Regions from separate parts of the Cobetia sp. QF-1 genome, predicted to be linked through region 1. Evidence: predicted binding sites of a transcription regulator. Region 1 holds the regulator's gene; the other holds the start of a gene.
What was found. Region 1 encodes sigma-54, which starts transcription at its own class of promoters, with help from an activator protein. Its sites were predicted from a motif close to TGGCACNNNNNTTGCTNT; they were not measured.
Positions count from the first base shown of each region.

Region 1 (3,669 bases):
CAGCAGCATTAGCGCTCGACAATGATGCCAATCAGCCGATCAACATCGCTGCCGACTCCCTGTCACTGGATGATAAAGCCGGCACTGCAACCTATACCGGCCGTGTCGAAATGCGCCAGGGCAGCATGAAGCTGGATGCCAGCCGCGTTGACATTAGCCGCGCCAACAGCGGCGAGATCTCATTGGTCAAGGCAACAGGCAAGCGTGCCTATCTGGAACAGAAACCCACTCCAGACGACAAGCTGGTCAAAGGCTGGGCAGATACCATTCTCTACCATGCACTGGAACGTAGAGTAGAACTGGTCGGTAACGCTCGTCTCGAAAAGGGTGATGACACCTTCGAAGGTGGCTACGTGGAGTACTTCCTCGACAAACGCCAAGTCAATGCCAACAACAGCAGCGACGCCTCACAGAAGAGCGACGGCAGTTCACGCGTACACATGACGTTGACACCGCGTGGCGCCAACACCAGCAAGGAAAACTGAGTCATGACTGCCGCTCCCCTCCGCACGCTCAGCGCACGCCACCTGGCCAAAGCCTACAAGGGGCGCAAGGTGGTCAAGGATATCTCGCTGGAAATTCGTCAAGGCGACATCGTCGGCCTGCTAGGACCCAATGGTGCTGGCAAGACCACCTCGTTCTACATGATTGTCGGCTTGGTACGCGCCGATGCCGGCAGCGTCACCATCGATGACAATGATCTCTCCGACTCTGCCATGCACTTGCGGGCACGCGCTGGCATCGGCTATCTGCCACAGGAAGCCTCAATCTTCCGCAAGCTGTCAGTGGCCGACAACATCATGGCGATTCTGGAGACACGCAAGGACCTTGATCGCAACGGGCGCAAAGCGCGCCTTGAAGAGCTGCTGAATGAGTTCAGCATCACGCATATCCGCGCCAGCACCGGCATGAGCCTCTCTGGCGGTGAGCGTCGGCGTGTCGAAATTGCACGCGCATTAGCGACAGAGCCGGATTTCATACTGCTGGATGAACCCTTTGCCGGTGTTGACCCCATCTCGGTAGGCGAGATCAAGAGCATCGTGCGACAACTGCGTGATCGCGGCATTGGCGTACTGATCACCGATCACAACGTTCGAGAAACACTCGATATCTGTGATACCGCCTATATCGTCGGTGACGGTCAGATCATCGCGCACGGTGATGCCGATACCATTCTAGCCAATCAGCAGGTACGCGATGTGTATCTGGGGCATGAGTTCAAGCTTTAATCGGTAGCATGAGAGCAAGGCACCTCGTATCGCCGTCCCTCGCAGAATGACATTACATGCTCAAGGATGTTGTTACCTCACTGGTATCAGCCTTGAGCATGACGTCCATACCACCTTCGTTGAAACATGGCATACAAGTTGCTTGAATAATCTCTTTCGCCCCTTGTCAGTGCCCCGACCCACGGTATAGCGTAGAAGCACGTTCCTTTGCCGTGAATCGACAGCCCCATGAAACCCACCTTGCAACTCCGCCTTGGCACTTCGCTGACTATGACGCCACAACTGCAGCAGGCTATTCAACTGCTTCAGTTGTCGACGCTCGACCTGCGTCAGGAAATTCAACAGGCGCTCGAGTCCAACCCCATGCTGGAACTCGACGAGGACTATGAGGCGCTGGAAGTCGTTGAAGCACAGGATGCGAGCGAGATTTCCACTGCCGAAACAAACAGCGAGATCCCGGAAGAGTATCCTCTCGATAGTGACTGGTCGGACCTCTATCAGGATCACGCTGGCAGCCTGACAAGCTCAGGAAGTAGTAGCGGCAGTGATGACGGCCAGGATTTCGAGCGCAACACCAGTGTAGAAAGCCTGCAAGATCATCTGCGCTGGCAATTAGCGATGACCGACCTCGACGACCGTGAACGGCAAATGGCGGAAAGCCTGATTGATGCCGTGGACGGTGCAGGCTACCTGAGCCTGACCCTGGACGAGCTAGTCGATGGCTTGCGGGGGCAAGGGCTGGCTGGCCTCAAAGCCTCGGAACTAGAGCAGGTACTGCTACGCTTGCAGCAGTTCGATCCCACTGGCGTCTTCGCCCGCGATCTACGCGAATGCCTGCTGCTACAACTGGCATTGCTGCCCGATGACCTGCCGCTACTCGCGCAGGCTCGGCGATTGGTACGTCAGTTTCTTGAAGCGCTGGGAAACGATGATCGCAAGCTACTCAAGCGCCGCCTGGGACTGGATGATGCTGAGCTGGACCACGTCATTCGACTGATACGAGCACTGGACCCACGCCCAGCCTCCGCTTGGGGGGAGCCCGCCAGTGACTATGTGATACCTGACCTGCTGGTACGCCATACTCGTCACGGCTGGCAGGTTGAGCTCAATCCCGAAGCGCTGCCGAAGCTACGTATCCAGCCGGAATATGCAGCGCTCATCAAGCGGGCAGACAAGTCTGTGGACAACACCTTCCTCAAGGATAATCTTCAGGAAGCGCGCTGGCTGATGAAAAGTCTCTCGTCACGTAATGACACACTGCTCAAGGTAGGGCGTGAAATCATGGCGCGGCAGATCGACTTTCTTGAGCAAGGTGAGGAAGGCATGAAGCCTCTGATCCTCGCCAATATCGCTGAAGTGGTCGAGATGCACGAATCCACTATCTCGCGCGTCACGACTCAGAAGTACATTCATACCCCTCGCGGCGTCTTCGAACTCAAATTCTTCTTCTCGAGCCAAGTGGGAGGGAGCGGCAATGGCGATGCACATTCCAGTACCGCCATTCGCGCACGTATCCGAAAACTGATTGCGGACGAGCCGGCGCGCAAACCGCTGTCGGATTCACGTCTGGTCGACCTACTCGCCAGCGATGGCATTGAAGTCGCACGCCGCACCGTCGCAAAATATCGCGAAGCCATGAGTATTCCTTCCTCTAGCGAACGCAAGCGACTGGCCTGATCATCTAGCTAGCCAGAGGCCACTACCTCTGTCATGGCCTTAAAAATCGTAAATATCCACATCATGATCAGCCGGCTTGCATGGAAAGCCGGCGATTTTCTCCCAAGGCATGACCGCCAGCATGTACCTCTCACTCCCAATTGCATGTTTTTAAAATCACTTTCGATAGTATTACCGATCATTCGTGCGGCTTTTCTTACGCAAAACCCCGCCTCCTTCGTGCTCATCCCGTACTTTTGACCAATCCAAGACGCCCACTAACATCGACGTACATGCTGACATTAGCGACTAACAGTCGCCTTCTTGTCACTCTTCCAGCGCAAACCGTCACACTCCTCTGTCATGGAACGTTCCGTTCTCCCCCAGTGAGTTGAAGACAAGCCTTGCGCCACGATGCAGCGCAGCGTTGATCTTTGCTCAAAGCTTGGGCATTGTCGGGGTAGGCGCTCGACGCACCTGACACGAGCCAAGTTTGTTACTGGCAGCGGCAGGCACGGAAACCATGTAGCAGAGCGTCTTATCAGGGTTTGCTCGCAGTCAAAAAGGGTTACAATTGAAAGGTAACCCGCTGGATAAAGGAGCGTGTCCATGCAAGTGAATATTACCGGGCATCATGTGGAACTTACCGACCCTCTCCGCGATTATATCAACGAGAAGCTCGCTCGCCTCGAACGGCATTACGACAACATCACCAATGTTCAGGTGACTTTGTCGATCGAGAAGGAGCGCCAGCAGGCAGCCTGCACGTTGCATGCTGCCGGCG
Region 1 is NZ_NBVS01000001.1:622,965-626,633, forward strand. It holds gene lptA (lipopolysaccharide transport periplasmic protein LptA) at 1-485, shown strand, start outside; gene lptB (LPS export ABC transporter ATP-binding protein) at 489-1,229, shown strand; gene CFN46_RS02785 (RNA polymerase factor sigma-54) at 1,458-2,906, shown strand; gene raiA (ribosome-associated translation inhibitor RaiA) at 3,495-3,669, shown strand, end outside.

Region 2 (3,669 bases), on a different contig from region 1:
GGCCGCGCTTGCTCAACGGGGCGGGGGCCGTGGCGATTATTGTTTTCTGTGTCGTTTTCTGTGTCGTTTTCTGTGTCGTTTTCTGTGTCGTTTTCGGCTGATCGGAGCGCGGAGGCTGATCAACAGAGGACGGCGTGGTAGCCGCCGTCGGATCAATGCTTGAGGACATGGTAAGTCACCTTGGTCTTTTTATAATGGTCAGGCTTCGTTAACGCTTTGTTTTTAATGAATACTTTCATGAGACTGTCGCAGGGCAATGCATTGGCAGGTCTTGAGACTGTGCGCTTCTCGCCTGACGGGACGATCAAGCGGGCAGCACGAAGCTCTTGCCAGTCGAGTACGACTCAGTCGCGCTGCACTACGCCCGGCAGCACACACAGCATTTCGTAAAGCAGGGTCGCGCCCATCAGTGCCGTATTGCCGCTGGTATCGTAGGGCGGAGAGACTTCCATCAAATCACCGCCGACGATATTGAGGCCACGCGCACCGCGCACGATTTCCATGCCCTGCGGCATGGTCAGGCCGCCGGCTTCCACGGTGCCGGTACCCGGTGCCACGGAGGGGTCGAGGCCATCGATGTCGAAGGTGATGTAGACGGGGCGATCGCCCATCATGTCGCGCACTTCGGCCATCAGCGGCGCGAGTGACTTGAACCAGCACATCTCGGCGGTCTCGACACGGAAGCCCTGCTGACGACACCAGTCGAAATCATCGGCGGAGTAGCCAGTGCCGCGCAGGCCGATCTGCACCACACGCGTGCTGTCGAGCAGGCCTTCTTCCTGGGCGCGGCGAATCGGCGTGCCGTGGGCGATGGGCTCGCCGAACATGTGGTCATTCACATCGGCGTGGGCATCGATGTGGATCAGGCCGACCGGCCCGTGCTTCTTGGCGATGGCCCGCAGCACCGGCAGAGTGACGGTGTGGTCACCGCCCAGCGTCAGCGGCACGCAATCATGGCTGAGTACTTCATCGTAGAATTTCTCGATGATGTCCATGCTCTTGGGCAGGTGGAAGGTGTTGATCGGCACATCGCCGATGTCCGCCACCTGCAGGCTATCGAAGGGCGCGGCGCGGGTGGCCATGTTGTAAGGGCGCAGCATGCGGGATTCATCGCGAATCTGGCGCGGGCCAAAACGGGCGCCGGGACGGTTGGAGGTGCCGATATCCAGCGGAATACCGATGAAGGCCACATCAAGATCCTTGGCCGTCTCTTGAGTTGGCAGACGCATCATGGTGGCCGGGCCGCCGAAACGTGGCATGTCGTTGCCGCCCAACGGCTGATTGAATTCGCTCATGAAACTCTCCGGTAGTCCTGTATCGCTCGTCGGATGAAGAGGACGAGCGGTGTATTGTCGTTGTAGGCCCGAGTGAATACTGCGGCGCATATTCTAGTATTGCAGTAAGTGTGCCAACTTTTAGTCGTCTGTTTTTTATCTATTTTTTATAAATCGATTCATTTATGGATCATCAGGAATGCCTACAGTGATCCATTTATGTATCATCGATTCATAAATGGATCACTCTCCAGGTGGCTGCGATGTCAGAGCTCGACCGTCAGACCCTCAAGACCATCATCGACACCGCCCATGACCACTACTTCGTGGTGAGCGCGGACGGCCAGGTGCTGGATGTCAGCCCCGGTGCCGCGGCGGTGTATGGCATGACGCGTGAAGCGCTATGCGCGGCCAACGTGCATGAGCTGGAAGCCAGTGGCGTGCTCAAGCCTTCCATCAGTCTTGAAGTGCTGCGCACGGGACGCACGGTACAGATGATGCAGCTGACGGCCACAGGGCGGCGGGTTGTCGCGCAGGCGCATCCGGTATTTGTCGAGGGGCGGCTTGAGTGCGTGGTCAGCCGCTCGATGGACCTCACCGACATTCAGCTGTTGCAGCAGGAATATGCCGTGCTCCAGCAGCGCTTCAGTGATCACCTGCGGCGCAATACGCGTGGCGGTGAGCTGTCGCGGGTGTCAGCGATATCGGGGCGTTCCGGTGATGTGAGTCAGTACGACGATGAGGGACAGAGGGCAGAGCAGAGAGAGGAGCAGAAAGAACAGGACCTGCTGACCGACATGGGCGAGCTGAAAGTCTGCAGTCCGGTGATGCGCGAGATAGCGTTGCTGCTCAAGCGTGTCGCGTCTACCAGTGCCACCGTGTTGATGCTGGGCGAGTCTGGTGTCGGCAAGACGGCGTTTGCGCATCAACTGCATCGCTGGAGCGATCGCGCCAAGGGGCCGTTCATCGAGGTCAACTGTGGGGCGATTCCGGAAAGCCTGTTCGAGTCGGAGATGTTCGGCTATCAACCCGGTGCCTTCACTGGCGCAGGCAATCGTGGCAAGGCGGGCCTGATGGAGCAGGCCGAAGGCGGCACGTTGTTTCTGGATGAAATCGGCGAGCTACCGCTGGCCACGCAGACCAAGCTGCTCAAGGTGATTCAGGATGGCGTAATCACACGGCTGGGTGACACCACCACTCGCCGCGCCGACTTCCGGCTGGTCGTCGCCACCAATCAAGACCTCGCCGCCCGCGTCGAGCAGGGCCAGTTCCGGCTGGACCTCTACTACCGCATCAATGTGCTACCCGTCAGCCTGCCGCCGCTTCGTGAACGTCGCGAAGATATTCCCTCGCTGGTCGAACAACACCTCGCACGTCTCAATACCCGCCACGGGCGTGACAAGCTTCTCGACGCCTCGCTCTGGCCTGTCCTCATGCGCCAGGACTGGCTCGGCAATATCCGCGAACTCGAAAACTGGCTGGAACGCGCCTGGCTCAGCGCCCCCAGTGATGTCATCGACAACGACTCAGTACAATCGCTGCTCAACACTTGTTCCACGAATAACGCTAATGGACTAGGCAATTCATTTGGCTTCAGTAATGAAAAATCTAATGGAATAGGCGTTAATGATAGTTTTATCACTGCCGATACCTTACATAGTGACAACTCCCTCTCAGAGCCTACCGCTGAGGGGGCGGTAGCCATGCCAATACCCAAACTCGGCCCCAATGAAACTCTCAAGGAAGGCTTGGCACGTATTGAAGCGCAATGGTTACGCGAGATGGCTGCTGAGCTGCCCAGTACCTATGCGATAGCCAAAAGGGCAGGTATTAGTCAGCCTTCCATAGTAAGAATTTTAAAAAAGCACAATATCTATTTGCAGAATAAACCATAATATATCGGGCGATATGAGGTTGCAATGTTATTCAACATTATTGATGGTCCGTGGAATCTGCCACCAGAATCTGGGGTTTATTTAATAAAAGATAATTGGAATGATTATTCATTTATAACTATGTTTGATGCTGTATTGGTTGACCTAGCAGGTGAGTATCATAATCTAGGTAGGGTCAAGATAGGTTTTGAAGGCCAAGTTGAAGAAATAAGTACTTACTCAGTAATACCGAAAAAATTTGAGCAGTTAGATAGCAATTTTTTCTCCTTGGGTGAAAGTGTTGATTTTTATAAAAAACTGTCAACCTTAGAGGTATATTGTTCTAATGAGATTTTAGTTGGATTGCGTGATGTGGTTTATGATCCACTTATACTTGATAGAGTGAGAGATGAAGAAGTGTTTGGAGTCTCACTATTAAGAAACGTTAGTATATCTTTAGTCAAAGGTCAGTTTCGTAGAGTATTAAATGGTCTTGCTGAAGTTACCAACTATAATTTTAA
Region 2 is NZ_NBVS01000011.1:30,222-33,890, forward strand. It holds gene CFN46_RS15605 (YjiH family protein) at 1-169, opposite strand, end outside; gene speB (agmatinase) at 345-1,295, opposite strand; gene CFN46_RS15615 (sigma-54-dependent Fis family transcriptional regulator) at 1,538-3,169, shown strand; gene CFN46_RS15620 (ATP-dependent endonuclease) at 3,194-3,669, shown strand, end outside.
Region 2: a site for sigma-54 is predicted at 1,394-1,411, ahead of speB (agmatinase). Genes of this name have one in related genera too.